Luteibacter rhizovicinus DSM 16549: one gene and its partner. The protein of the gene in region 2 interacts with the protein of the main gene of each other region in a pairwise test. Links are inferred from orthologs where the notes say so. Each region holds a gene or a part of one and is shown on either strand. Other genes may lie near its edges.

What was found. The genes of interacting proteins can lie anywhere in the genome.
Region 1: the proteins of rlmKL (region 2) and typA interact in binary tests that used the Escherichia coli proteins (3 or more experiments, as listed by UniProt). The link is inferred for Luteibacter rhizovicinus DSM 16549 from one-to-one orthologs.

Annotation. Positions count from the first base shown.
Region 1 is NZ_CP017480.1:3,454,969-3,460,490, reverse strand. The notes cover bases 2,577-5,522. They hold typA (translational GTPase TypA), read left to right. Parts: upstream 2,577-3,098; coding sequence 3,099-4,946; downstream 4,947-5,522. Other genes in these bases: BJI69_RS15785 (mechanosensitive ion channel family protein), read right to left, coding at 5,060-5,522. Also shown: BJI69_RS22125 (pilin), read left to right, coding at 1-1,950; BJI69_RS15795 (hypothetical protein), read right to left, coding at 1,969-2,490. UniProt on the Escherichia coli protein: A 50S ribosomal subunit assembly protein with GTPase and nucleotide-independent chaperone activity, required for 50S subunit assembly at low temperatures, may also play a role in translation.
Region 2 is NZ_CP017480.1:3,202,934-3,211,084, forward strand. What follows is about bases 2,752-5,750. They hold rlmKL (bifunctional 23S rRNA (guanine(2069)-N(7))-methyltransferase RlmK/23S rRNA (guanine(2445)-N(2))-methyltransferase RlmL), read left to right. Parts: upstream 2,752-3,178; coding sequence 3,179-5,323; downstream 5,324-5,750. Other genes in these bases: BJI69_RS14755 (alpha/beta fold hydrolase), read left to right, coding at 2,752-3,182; BJI69_RS14765 (hypothetical protein), read left to right, coding at 5,401-5,750. Outside these bases: BJI69_RS14735 (MFS transporter), read left to right, coding at 1-278; BJI69_RS14740 (LysR family transcriptional regulator), read right to left, coding at 253-1,143; tesB (acyl-CoA thioesterase II), read right to left, coding at 1,148-2,014; BJI69_RS14750 (N-acetylmuramoyl-L-alanine amidase), read right to left, coding at 2,064-2,618; more of BJI69_RS14755, read left to right, coding at 2,664-2,751; more of BJI69_RS14765, read left to right, coding at 5,751-5,808; BJI69_RS14770 (DUF6491 family protein), read right to left, coding at 6,009-6,461; ergothioneine biosynthesis protein EgtB, read left to right, coding at 6,649-7,917; egtD (L-histidine N(alpha)-methyltransferase), read left to right, coding at 7,914-8,151. UniProt on the Escherichia coli protein: Specifically methylates the guanine in position 2445 (m2G2445) and the guanine in position 2069 (m7G2069) of 23S rRNA. Methylation occurs before assembly of 23S rRNA into 50S subunits.

The DNA.
Region 1 (5,522 bases), 250 kb from region 2 along the record:
GCCGCCCTCTCCGTGAAGGCGAATCTCGATGCCGTGGCGAAGCTGCGCGAGACCATCGCGAAGGACAAGGTCCTCGCCGATGCCAAGATCGGTCCGGCACTCAATCTCCTGTTGGGCGATCTTCGTTCGCCGCTCGAGATCGTCCTGATCGATCCGCTGGGCATTCCCTCGCCGACCTCGCGCGTCGTCGCGACGGGCAGCTTCTCGTTCGATTCCATCGCCGCGTTCAATGCGCGTCTCGCCTCGCTTAATGCGCCGCTGCTGGTCGCGCCCCTGGATGCCCAGGGCAACGGCAAGCTGGCCTCGGGCGGCAGTGTTCGCTACGTCGTCGCCGACCATCGCTTGTGGGTCACCCAGTCGATGCAGCAACCCAGCGACGAGCACACCATCGACGAGCTGGTCGCCACGCTCGCCAAGTCCTCGGCCGCCACCGCGCCGGCGACGCTCGGCCCGCTCGAAGCCCACATCGACACCTCGGGTGAAGGCTTGTTCGGCTGGGCGACCATTCGCGGTATCGGCGCCGTCGCCGCCAACCAGGCCGGCGAATCCCCCTTGGGCAAGCTGCCGACGGATTTCGCCTCCAAGGCCGATGCGTTCGCCTTCGGCAGCGGCACCGCGGACGGTCGGGGCCAGTTCCGCATGGTGGTGCATGCCCCACAGGCTCGCGTCCTGCAGTACGCGGCGCCGCACTCGTTCGCACCGACAGTGAAGAGCGCAGGTCAGCCGCGCTGGGCGATGACCTTCGCGCTGCCCAGCGCCGAGGGTTACAAGGCCTTCGAGGACAACCTCAATCTGGACTTCGGCGCCGAACGCGCGAAGACCATCCGCGACGGCCTGAGCAGGATGCGGGACAAATATGGCTTCGACGTCGCCGACTACACGAAGTGGATGGGCCCGGAGTCGATCGTCTTTGCCGACGACGCCGGCCAGTTCGTCGCCATCCGTGCGCGCGACCTGAAAGCCTGGCACGCGCGTATCGACGAGATGACCAAGGCGGGACGCTGGCGCAGCGGCGAGACGACCGTCGACGACGCGAAGGTGCACTGGCTGTTCATGCCGGGCGCGCCGTACGAGCCGGCGGCCGACCATCCCGAGCAGCAGGCCCTCGTGCCCTTCATGAACCTGATGCAGCGCTTCGGCAGCCGCCTCTACTGGGTCGAGGAAGGTGACTGGATCATCCTGGCCAAGGTGCCCCAAGCCCTGGCCGATCGTGCGGCAGCCAAGCTGGACACCTCGCTGGACGACTGGTTTCGCGGCCGGGCCTATCCTGGCTCACACGTGCTGATGGGTTACACGGCCAATAGCCGCGACGCCCAGCGCGATGCTTATTACACCTATATCGGGATCCTGCAGATGATGGGTGGCATGGCCGGGGCCGACCTGGATATCACCAGCCTTCCTGCCGCCCATACGCTCGGCCTGCCCGAGAAGGGCGTGGTCGGCGCGGCGATCGAAGCGGATGCGGATACGTTCGCCATCTCCTTCACCTACGAACAGAGTCCGGCGGAACTGGTCGGCCAGATGGGCTCGGCGGGCGCCGTGGCGACGGCGGCTATCCTTGCGGCGATTGCCGTGCCGCAGTACCAGCAATACATGTTGCGTAGCCAGGTGTCGGGGGCGCTCGCCGCCGCCGACCCGGTCAAGCTAGCTGTCGCCGGGCGTCGCCTGGCTACGGGCAAGTTCCCGGCGAACAACGCGGCGGCCGGCCTCGGCACCGCGGAATCGCTGGGCAACGACTACGCCGGCTCGGTCGAGGTCGGCCAGGGTGGCGAGATCGTGGTCACGATGGATGCCACCCCGCCGCACAAGACGGACGCGAAGCTGGATTCGGGGCAGATCATCCTGACACCGAAGCTGGACGGAAAGACCATCACCTGGACCTGCTCGGGCGAGGGCATCGACCCGAAGAACATGCCGGCCACCTGTCGGGATGAGCCCGCCCAGCTCTGATGACGACCGCGACGCCCCTCAGCCGGGGGGCGTCGCCAAGCGGCGTGCGCGCTCGTCCCGGATACGCTGCTCGATGGCGAGCACGATGTCGATCTCTGCCGGCGAGAGCTGCTCGTTCCACATGTCGTAGACGCCCTGTCCGGGCGCGCAGGTGTAACCGTCGCTCGCCAGGCAGATCATGGCCGAACGCATGCCGCCAGGCTCGCAGCCACCCGTCGTCGCACACTGCATGTCGTCGAGAGCCACGTGCTGGTACTTGTGCAGGTCGGCCTCGTACGCCGAGCCTTGAACGAGATCCCGACCCAGGTCCCAGTGGCCCGTCGCGTCTCGCGGAAGGAGAACACTGGCCATGTCCGTGACCTCGACGTCGTCGGAAGACGTCACGGCATCGAAGATCTCGTCCACCGAGCGAGGGCCGGTCACCGCCCATCCGGGATAACGCCGGTCGAAGGCAACCCTGCCCCGCTGGTTGATGCTGTCCAGCTCGGCCTGCGATACGGTCCGCGTGCAGAACGATGCCTTCCAGGCGGCGTAGGCCATGGCTCGCGGGTTGTTTGTACGGCTCTGCCAACCCGGCTCCACAGCGTGTCGGCAGACCGCAGCGGCCTGGCGCATGAGGAGGGTCGCGGCGACGTCCCCCTCTCCGGACAGGGGACCCAATCGCGCGAAAAGCGCCTCGACGGTGCGATCGTCGCCTGCTCCGAGGAGGGGCTGCATCGCGGCGGGGGGCTTTCGACCGAGGCCTCGCTCAGTGGCATGTCGGGTGCCCGGCGGCGCCGTATCCACGCGAACCGATGCGGGCGCCACGGGCGACGTCGAGGGCCTGGCGTGGCCAGAATGACCACCGGTCACCGCGAAAACGAGAGCGAGCGAAAGCAGTAACCCCACCGTCCACCCGATCGCCCTTGGCGTCGGACGCCCTGTCAACCGCTTTTCCATGCCCGGCCCCTTTTCCATGGGCGGCAGCTTAGCGCCTCGCCGGCCGCCGTAAAACGGCCCTTTTTCCTGCTTTCGGATGGATTTCGATGCATCGGGCGGGCTTCCTGACGGACTCTCCGCCCCCGTCATGCGAAAGTCGCTCTTTTCCTTTATAATCGGCGGCTTCCCAAACCAAAGAGGCGATCCGGCTTTACGCCGGCGCATACCGCATGTCGATCGAATTCCTGCGCAATATCGCCATCGTCGCTCACGTCGACCATGGTAAGACCACCCTCGTCGACCAGCTTCTGAAGCAGTCCGGCACGCTCAATGAGCGCACCGTGCTCGCCGAGCGCGTCATGGATTCGAACGACCAGGAAAAGGAGCGTGGCATCACGATCCTGGCCAAGAACACGGCCATCACCTGGGAAGACAAGAAGACGGGTGCGAAGAACCGCATCAACATCGTCGACACCCCGGGACATGCTGACTTCGGTGGCGAAGTCGAGCGCGTGCTGTCCATGGTCGACACCGTGCTGATCCTGGTCGACGCGATGGACGGCCCGATGCCGCAGACGCGCTTCGTGACCCAGAAGGCGTTCGCGATGGGCTTCAAGCCGATCGTCGTCGTCAACAAGGTCGACCGCCCCGCCGCCCGTACGGAGTGGGTCGTCGAGCAGGTCTGGGATCTGTTCGCCAAGCTCGGTGCCACCGACGAGCAGATGGACTTCCCGATCGTCTACGCTTCGGCGCTCAACGGCTATGCCTCGCTCGACGAGAACGCGCGCGAAGGCGACATGACCCCGCTGTACGAAGCGATCATGCAGCACGCGCCGAAGCCGGACGTCGATCCGGACGGCCCCTTCCAGATGCGCATCAGCCAGCTGGACTACAACAATTTCGTCGGCGTCATCGGCATCGGCCGCGTGCAGCGCGGCACCCTGAAGAAGGGCATGCAGGTTGCCGTGATCGACCGTGAAGGCAAGAAGCGCCAGGGCAAGGTCGCCCAGGTGCTCGGCTTCCTCGGTCTCGAGCGCATCGAGCAGGAAAGCGCCGAAGCGGGCGACATCGTCGCCATCTCGGGTATCGCGGACCTGACCATTTCGGACACGCTGACCTCGCCGGACACGCCGGAAGCACTGCCGGCGCTGAGCGTCGACGAGCCGATGATCAGCATGACCTTCCAGGTCAACAACTCGCCGTTCGTCGGCAGCAAGGATCTTTCGGGCGGCAAGTTCCTCACCAGCCGTCAGCTGCGTGAGCGCCTCGACCGCGAGAAGGTGCACAACGTCGCCCTCCGCGTCGAAGACGGCTCCGACGCCGACAAGTTCCTGGTCTCGGGCCGCGGCGAACTGCACCTCTCGGTGCTGATCGAGAACATGCGTCGCGAAGGCTACGAGCTGGCCGTGTCGCGTCCGGAAGTCATCCTCAAGGAAATCGACGGCCAGAAGATGGAGCCGATCGAGGAACTGGTGATCGACATCGAAGAGATCCATCAGGGCGGCGTCATGGAGCGCCTCGGCATCCGCAAGGGCGACCTGAAGAACATGGTGTCGGACGGTAACGGTCGCGTGCGTCTCGAGTATGAGATCCCGGCCCGCGGCCTGATCGGCTTCCAGAACCAGTTCAAGACCCTGACCCAGGGCTCGGGCCTGCTGTTCCACGTGTTCAAGCACTACGGTCCGTACACCCCGGCCCCGATCGCCAAGCGCCAGAACGGCGTCATGATCGCGAACGCTGGCGGCAACACCCCGGCCTACTCGCTCGGACCCCTCCAGGAACGCGGCAAGCTGTTCGCCGCCGAAGGCGACGCCGTGTATGAAGGCCAGCTCATCGGCATTCACGCGAAGGACAACGACCTCACCGTCAACGCCATCAAGCCGAAGCCGCTGACCAACATGCGCGCCTCCGGTAAGGACGATGCGATCCAGCTGACCCCGGCACTCAAGTTCACGCTGGAGCAGGCCCTGGACTTCATCGACGATGACGAGCTGGTCGAAGTCACGCCGAAGGAAATCCGCATGCGCAAGAAGCACCTGACCGAAGGCGATCGCAAGAAGTCTTCGCGCGGCGCTTAATCGATAGCGTTCGATGCTAGCGAAAGGCCCGGCTTACGCCGGGCCTTTTTTTGTGAGCCACTTTCGAGGAATCGTGACTGTGGGAGCCGCTTCAGCGGCGATGGGTGCTCGCCTCAACCGGCCCGCTGCCGCGGGATCGCCGATGAATCGGCTCCCACAATCGCCGATGAATCGACTCCCACAGGGCTCTCGAACTCGCCGCGGACGCGCGGCAGGAAGCCGGCGAACTCACGCTGCACGAAGGCAATCAGACCCTCGCGTACCTTGCAGCGAAGATCCCAGGACTTGCTCGAATTGGACGAGCTGACCAGCGCGCGCAACTGCATGGCCTTGTCGTTGGTATCGACCACCTGTAACACGCACACACGGCCGTCCCATTCCGGGGCCTGCTTGCAGAGGCGCTCCAGTTCCGTACGCAAGGGACCCAGTGGTAGCCCATAGTCGAACCACAACATGGCCGAACCAAGCACCTGCGAGTTCGTGCGCGTCCAGTTCTGGAACGGGTTCTCGATGAAGTACTGCAAGGGCACCACGAGGCGGCGCTCATCCCAGATGCGCACGACGACATAGGTGCTG
Region 2 (8,151 bases):
TCGCGGGCATCGCGATGATGACCTTCGGTTTCTTCGGCGGTCATTCCATCGCCAGTGGCTGGGTCGGCAAGCGGGCGACGTTCGCGCGTGCGCATGCGTCGTCGTTCTACCTGTTCTCGTACTACATGGGCTCGAGCATCGCGGGCTCGCTGGGTGGACTCGCCTGGACACACGCCGGTTGGAACGGCGTCGTGGCGTATGTCGCCGTCCTGGTCCTCGCCGGCCTGGCGATCGCCGTGAAGCTGCGCCGCCTCAGGCCTTCAGCATCAGCTGCGTGAAGGTTTTTACCAGCGGCGACGTATCGCTGCGGCGGTGCACGAGGTAGAGGGCACTGGCGGCATCGGGCGAATCGATGGGTACGTAGGCCACCCCTTCGACATGCACCTGACTCATCGATTGCGGCAGCACGGCCACGCCGAGTCCGGCCGCGACGAGGCCCACCATGGTGGCGGACTCGCCGGCTTCCTGGGCGATGCGTGGTGCGAAACCGGCATGACGGCACATGGCCTGGACTTGCGCGGCGACACCCGTCCCTGCGTTCCGGCTGAAGACGACGAACGGCTCCGCGGCGAGTTGTTCGACGCGCACGCGCGGACGACGTCCCTTTGCCAGCGGATGGTCGGCGCGCAACACGGCCACGAGCGGATCGTCCACCAGCTTGCGCGCGACCAGCGCCGGCGGCAGGTCGGTGCCGCGAATCAGTCCGACTTGCTGGCTGCCATCGAGCAATCTCTCGATCTGCTGCAGCGTGTTGTGTTCCTTCAGCACCAGGCGCACGGCCGGAAAAGCCTCGCGAAACGCACGCACGGCGCGTGGAAAGCGGGCGATCAAAGGCGTGCTTTGCGTGAACCCGACATGTAATTCGCCGATCTCGCCGCGTTCGGCGCGACGGGCGAGGTCGCCGGCTTCATCCACCCGGGCGAGGATCTCCCGGGCGTCGTCGAGATAGACGCGCCCCGCATCGGTCAACTCGACGCGCCGGTTGGTTCGGCGTAACAACCGAACCCCGAGCATCCCTTCGAGATCGCGGATCTGCTGGCTCAGCGGCGGCTGGGAAATGCCCAGCCGCTCGGCGGCACGGCTGAAATGCAGCTCATCGGCGACGGCAATGAAGTAACGCAGGTGCCGTAGCTCGATGTTCATGCGATCAGTCGGGGCGGACGCGGATCAGGCCTTCCTGCGCCGTGGAGGCGACGAGTCGGCCATCACGTGTGTAGATCATGCCGCGTGCAAGACCGCGCGCACCTTGCGAGGTCGGGCTATCGAACGAATACAGCAACCACTCGTCGATGCGGAACGGGCGGTGGAACCACAGGGCGTGATCCAGGCTGGCCATTTGCATGTTGCGGGTGAGATAGGAAATGCCGTGGGGCAGGGTGGCCGTACCGATCAGGTGGAAGTCCGAGGCATAGGCGAGCAGGGCCTGGTGCAGCGACTGCGTGTCCTCGATCGGCGCGGTGAGCCGGAACCAGATGTGCTGGTACGGCGGACGCTTGGCCGGACGCAGCTCATCGCGCGGCCACACGTGGCGAAACTCGAACGGACCGTTGATGCCGAGCCAGCGCTGGGTTTTTTCCGGCAGCTTGGCGACCTGCTCCGCGTTCATCGCGTGCATCGGCTCGATGTCTTCCGGTGCCGGCACTTCCGGCATGGTCATCTGGTGCTCGTAGCCGGTCTCCGGCTCCTGGAACGAGATGGAACCGTTGAGGATGGGCTGGCCATGCTGGATCGCGACCACGCGGCGCGACGAGAACGAACCGCCGTCGCGCGTGCGCTCCACGCTGTAGACGATCGGCGCGTTGATGTCGCCGGCGCGAAGAAAGTACGCGTGCAACGAGTGCGCTTCGCGCTTGGCATCGACGGTACGCTGCGCGGCCGACAGTGCCTGGCCAAGTACCTGGCCACCGAAGACGAAGCGTGTGCCGATGTCCCGACTCTGGCCGCGGAAGAGGTTGTCTTCCAGGCGTTCGAGTTCGAGGAGTTCGACGAGCTCGCCGACGTGAGTTTCCGACATGAGGGTGCCTTCTGAACGGGGCGCGATAGAGCGCGGAGTATAGCGGGCCTCAGCCCCCGAGCCGGCCCAGGCGCCCGGCGTCATACGCGCGGACCCAGGGGAACTGCGGGCCGGGATCGCGCTTGCGTGGCACTTCGTTCCCGGGGTCGTCGCTGGAGGGGACCATGGCGGTGTCCAGGTCTTCGTGGCCGGCGATGTGCCTGAGCGACGGGAAGTGTGCGGTCAGATGATCGAGCAGGGCGCGCAGGGCGGTGATCTGCACCTCCGGGTAGGGCTCGGTCATGGTCTGTTTCGCCGAATGGAACCAATCCGGGTAGCGCCCCGTGTTGACCAGTTCGATGCCGATGGAGCGCGGGTTGTAGCCGCGCGTGTGGTGGGCGACGCGCAGGGGATCCACGTAACAGAGCACCGTGCCGTCGCGGTCGACGTAGTAGTGGCCGCTGTTACCGGCACCTGTCTCGTACAGCACCTTCTCGCCGTACTCCCTGGCCGTGGCCAGGTCGGGCAGCTCGGTACAGTGGATGACCACGAGGTCGATGGTGTCCGCGGCCCGTTCAGGCAGGCGGCCGACATAGGGCAGGGGGGTGTCGAGAATGTCGATCATGGCGCTTTGATAACATAGCCGGTCATTCCGCGTCCGGAGACCGCCATGCGCGGCCACATCATTCTTTCCCACGGTTCCGATTCGGGCCCCGATGCCACCAAGGTGAGCGTCCTGGCGGGCCTGGCCGAATCGCTCGGCTGGACCACGGTCCGGCCGGATTACCGTGAGGACGACGCCCGCGGCTATGCCGGCAGCATCGATCCACGCCTGGCCCAGCTGGCCCGGGCGATCGCGGACTCACCCGCGCCGCCGGTCCTGGTGGGATCGAGCATGGGCGCCTTCGTCTCCGGCCTCGCCTCGCTGGACGCACCGGTGGCCGGCCTGTTCCTGCTGGCCCTGCCGACGACGATTCCGGGCTACCCCCGGGATTTCGCCCTGCGTCCCGGCGTTCCCTCCTTTCTCGTCCATGGCTACGCCGACGATGTCTGCCCCCTGGACGAGGCGCTGGCCTTTGCCCGCGCTCATGCCATTCCCGCCCTGCTCGTGCAGGACGACCATCGCCTAGGCGCCACCTTGCCCGACATCGAAGCCGAGTTCCTTCGCTTCCTGGGGAACCTCGCATGACCAAGTTCTTTGCCACCTGCCCGAAAGGCCTCGAGTACCTGCTGAAGGACGAGCTGATCGCCATCGGCGCCAGCGACGTCCGCGAGGCACTCGCCGGCGTCGCCTTCACCGGTTCCATCGAGACGGCTTATCGCGCCTGCCTGTGGTCGCGCATGGCCAGCCGGATCCTGTTGCCGCTGGCCGAATTCGACGCCGCCGATCCGGACCAGCTCTATGCGGGCATCCAGGATATCGACTGGTCCGAACACCTGGCGCCGCACGGCACGCTGGCGGTGGATGCCAACACGGCGATGAGTAAGCTCACCCACAGCCAGTTCATCGCGCTGAAGACCAAGGACGCGATCGTCGACCAGTACCGCGCCGCGACGGGTTCCCGCCCGGACGTGGATCCGGAAGAGCCGGACCTGCGCGTCAACGTGCGCGTGCGTCGCGATCGCGCCACGCTGTCGATCGATCTGTCCGGCCTGCCGTTGCATCGCCGTAACTGGCGCCACGAGCAGGGTGAGGCCCCGCTCAAGGAAAACCTCGCCGCCGCCATGCTGGTCCGCGCGCAGTGGCCGCGGATCTACGCCGAAGGCGGCGCGCTGGTCGATCCCATGTGCGGCTCGGGCACCCTGCTGATCGAGGGCGCGCTCATGGCCGCCGATGTGGCGCCGGGCCTGCAGCGCGACTACTACGGCTTCCTCGGCTGGGCCAAGCACGACTACTCGCTGTGGCGGTCGATCTACGACGAAGCCAAGGCCCGTGCCGACGAAGGCCTGCGGGCCTTGCGTCCGGTGTTTTTCGGTAGCGATTCCGATCCACACATGATCCAGACGACCAAGCGAAACGCACAGAGCGCAGGCGTGGCCGGCTTCGTTCACCTGGATCGCCGCGACGCCGTCCATGTAGAGCCGCCGCCGGAAACGCCGCTGGGCCTGGTCATCACCAATCCGCCTTACGGCGAGCGTCTGGGCGACCGCGCCGAACTGCCTGCGCTCTACCGTGACCTCGGCCAGGCCCTGAAGGACCGTTTCGCCGGCTGGCGCGCCGCCGTGCTGGCCGGCGACGACGAGCTCGGCCGTGCACTGCGTCTGAGTCCGGACAAGCGCTACGCCCTGTTCAACGGCGCTCTGGAAACGCCGCTGCTTACCTTCGCCCTGCGTGCGCGGGACGAGGCCCCGCGCGAGGTCAAGCCGCTGTCCGACGGCGCGCAGATGCTGAAGAACCGGCTGGACAAGAATGTCCGCCACCTGCGCAAGCGGCTTGGTCGCGAAGGCATCACCTGCTGGCGCGCCTACGACCAGGACCTCCCCGAATACGCGGCGGCCATCGACGTCTACGAGAACTGGCTGCACATCCAGGAATACAAGGCGCCGCTGGAGGTGCCGGTCGACGTCGCACGCATCCGCATGCGCGAGATCGTCCGGGTGGCGAGCGAAGTTCTGGAGATTCCGCGTGACCGCATCGCCGTGAAGACGCGCGAGCGGGGCAAGGGCGGTTCCAAGTACGGCCAGTTCGACCAGAAGGGTGAATTCATCGAGGTGCACGAAGGCGGGCTGAAGTTCCTGATCAACCCGACCGATTACCTCGACACCGGCCTGTTCATCGACCACCGCCTGGTACGCGCCAAGATCCGGGAACTTGCCGCCGGCAAGCATTTCCTCAACCTGTTCGCCTACACGGGTACGGCCAGCGTTTACGCGGCGGCCGGCGACGCGCGCGACACCACCACGGTCGACCTCTCGGGGACCTATCTCGACTGGGCCTCGCGCAACCTCGACCTGAACGGGTATAGCGGCGCCCGCCACCGCCTGGTCCAGGAAGACGCGATGACCTTCCTGGAAAAGCGCAGCATGCAGTACGGCCTGATTTACGTGGATCCGCCGACCTTCTCCAACTCGAAGAAGGCCGACGACTTCGACGTGCAGCGTGACCACGTAAAGCTGCTCATGGCCTGCAACGAGCGCCTGCTGCCGGATGGCGTGATCGTTTTTTCGAACAACTTCCGTCGCTTCCAGCTTGATCGGGCGGCCCTCGAACCCCATTTCCAGATTGAAGACTGGAGCGCACCGAGCATCCCGTTCGACTTCGCCCGCCGCCATAACATCCATGGCTGCTGGCTGCTTCGGAAGCCGTACGTGAACCCGTGGAAAACGTGAACGGGCGGTGGACAAAACTTCAGTCCGGATTCAGTGGCCGAGCGCGAATCTGCGCTCAACACCCGGAGGTAATTGTCATGAAAGCTAAGCTCGCTAAATCCGCCCTCCTGCTCGCTGCCGCGGGCCTGATGGCGTTCGCACCTGGTGCGTTCGCACGTGGGTATGGCTACGGCGGTGGCTACCATGGCGGTTACGGTTACCACGGTGGTGGTTACTACGGCGGCCGTGGCGGTTACTACGGTCGCGGTCACTACGACAATGCCGGTCGCTGGATCGCCGGTGCCATCGTTGCCGGTGCAGTGGTCGGCCTCGTCGCCAACGCTTCGCAGCCGCGCACCGTCGTGTACGACAACGGCCCGGCGTATTACCGCCCGGCCACGGTCGTCTATCAGGACGCCCCGGTGGTGACCCGTCGCGTGACCACCACGACCTACGTGGACGACGGTTACAGCACCACCCGCTACGTGCGTGACGACGGGTATTGATCGTCGTCAGGCGAGGTCGTCGTTGACTCGTTGAATGAAGAGCCCGGCTTATAGCCGGGCTTTTTTTTGCTTGATGGGGAGCCGGCTATGCCGGCGATAGGGTCTGAGGCGGCCTGGCCATCGCCGCTGAAGCGGCTCCCACATGGGTGCTCATCGGGGCCGCCGGGCCGGCTGTTGCGCCGCGACGCCGGCGTTTCGCTTTACGGCTTGGAGCCGCTGGTGCCGGCGCCGGAGCCGCTGAGCTTGGCGTTCTTCGACATCGCCTGGTAGGTCGCCTTGTCGAGGGTCTGGACGGACTCGATGCTGCACGGCGGGTCGTTGTTGATGCGATCGACCTTCTCGGTCGGCGTGCCGCAGATGCGGAAGCCGCCGATGGCCTTATTGCTCTCGGCGGTCTTGAAACGTACGCCGCCGCCCAGACCCATGCGCGGACAGTCCACATTCGTCTTGACCACGAAGTGATCCGGTCCGGTTGCGACGAGGAGGGTACGGTCGTCGACCACCTTCCAGTCGGTGATCCGGTCGGTCCGCATGCAATCGTTGAATTCGAGCGCCTTCACCGCTGGGGCGGGCCCGGCGACGGGGGCCTGCTCGGCGGCGTGGGCGGCCACGGTAAGGAGCAGTGAAGCGACAAACAGGTGACGGACTTTCATGGCCGGACTCTCCATCGTAGGAATCTGCACGTTAAGCCTGTTTGTGCCCCGACACGAGAGAAAAGGCGGCTTCGGTGCACCCGCCGTTAAGGCGGCGGTCGGGTGCGCTCACGTTCGTTGAACGTATCCGCTGGCAAGGTTTCCGTAATGACTGACGAGTCCGTCGGCAGTGCAGGAACCTCGCCCTATGACCGTCCGACCGCTTGGCATCGACCCCCGCCCGCCGGCCAGCGCGGATCTTACCCAACGCTTCCTCAGCATCCGCCACCGTACGGCGGAGCTGGCGGCGCGCCTGCGGCCCGAGGACACGGTCATCCAGTCCATGCCGGACGCCAGTCCGACCAAGTGGCACCTCGCGCATACGACGTGGTTCTTCGAGCAGTTCATTCTGTCTCGGGACCCGGGCTATAGGTCGCCGAATCCGGACTGGCACTTCCTGTTCAACTCGTACTACCAGTCGGTCGGCCCGATGCACGCGCGGCCCAGGCGCGGCCTGCTGACGCGGCCTGCGCTGGACGAGGTGCGGGACTATCGATGTCGCGTCGACGAAGCGATCGCGGCGCTGATCGCGCGCGGTGACGATGCCAGCTTGCCGGCACTGATCGAACTGGGCGTCCAGCACGAGCAGCAACACCAGGAGCTCTTGCTCACCGACATCAAGCACGCTTTCGCGCAGAACCCGCTCGAGCCAGCGTTCGCGCCGGATGCGCCGCGCTCGCTTTCCATGGCCGCGCCGGCCCTGGCCTTCGTGCCGTTCGACGAAGGTATCGTCGAGATCGGTCACAGCGGTGACGGGTTCGCGTTCGACAACGAGGGTCCGCGGCATCGCACGTACCGGCAGGCGGGCTCCCTGGCCAACCGCCCGGTGACCAACGCGGAGTTCCTGGCCTTCGTCACCGACGGGGGCTATCGCCAGCCCGCGCTGTGGCTGGCCGACGGCTGGGCCCTCGTACAGGCGGAGCAGTGGCAACGCCCCCTGTACTGGGACGAGGCACTGGAGACCGAATTCACCTTGCAGGGGCGTCATGCGATCGACCCGCATGCGCCTGTCTGTCACATCAGCTATTTCGAAGCCGACGCGTTCGCGCGCTGGGCCGGCGCGCGGCTTCCCACCGAGGTGGAATGGGAAACCATGGCAGCACCCTTGCCCGTGCGCGGGAACCTTCAGGATAGCGGGGCGTTCAAACCTCGAGCCTCATCGTTCGAGTCCTCACTCGGTCAGATGTACGGCGACGTTTGGGAATGGACAATGAGCCCTTATGTCAGTTACCCAGGATTCCGGACTTTGGCCGGGGCCCTCGGCGAATACAACGGCAAGTTCATGAACGGGCAGTGGATTCTGCGCGGAGGATCCTGCGCTACCCCTGCGGACCACGTTCGTGCGACCTACCGGAACTTCTTTCCTCCCCACGCCCGTTGGCAGTTTTCGGGGATACGACTGGGAAACGATCGATGAGCGCTCAACCGAAAGACATCCGTGTAGACGACCGCCATCCGGATGTCGAGGACACGCTGCATACCGTTCGCCGTGGCCTCGCGATGAAGGCGAAAAAGCTGCCGTCGCGACTGTTCTACGACGAGCGCGGATCGGCGCTTTTCGAGGCCATTTGCGAGCAGCCCGAGTACTACCTCACGCGGACCGAGATCGCGATCATGCGCGACCATGCGGGTGACATCGCCGATACGCTGG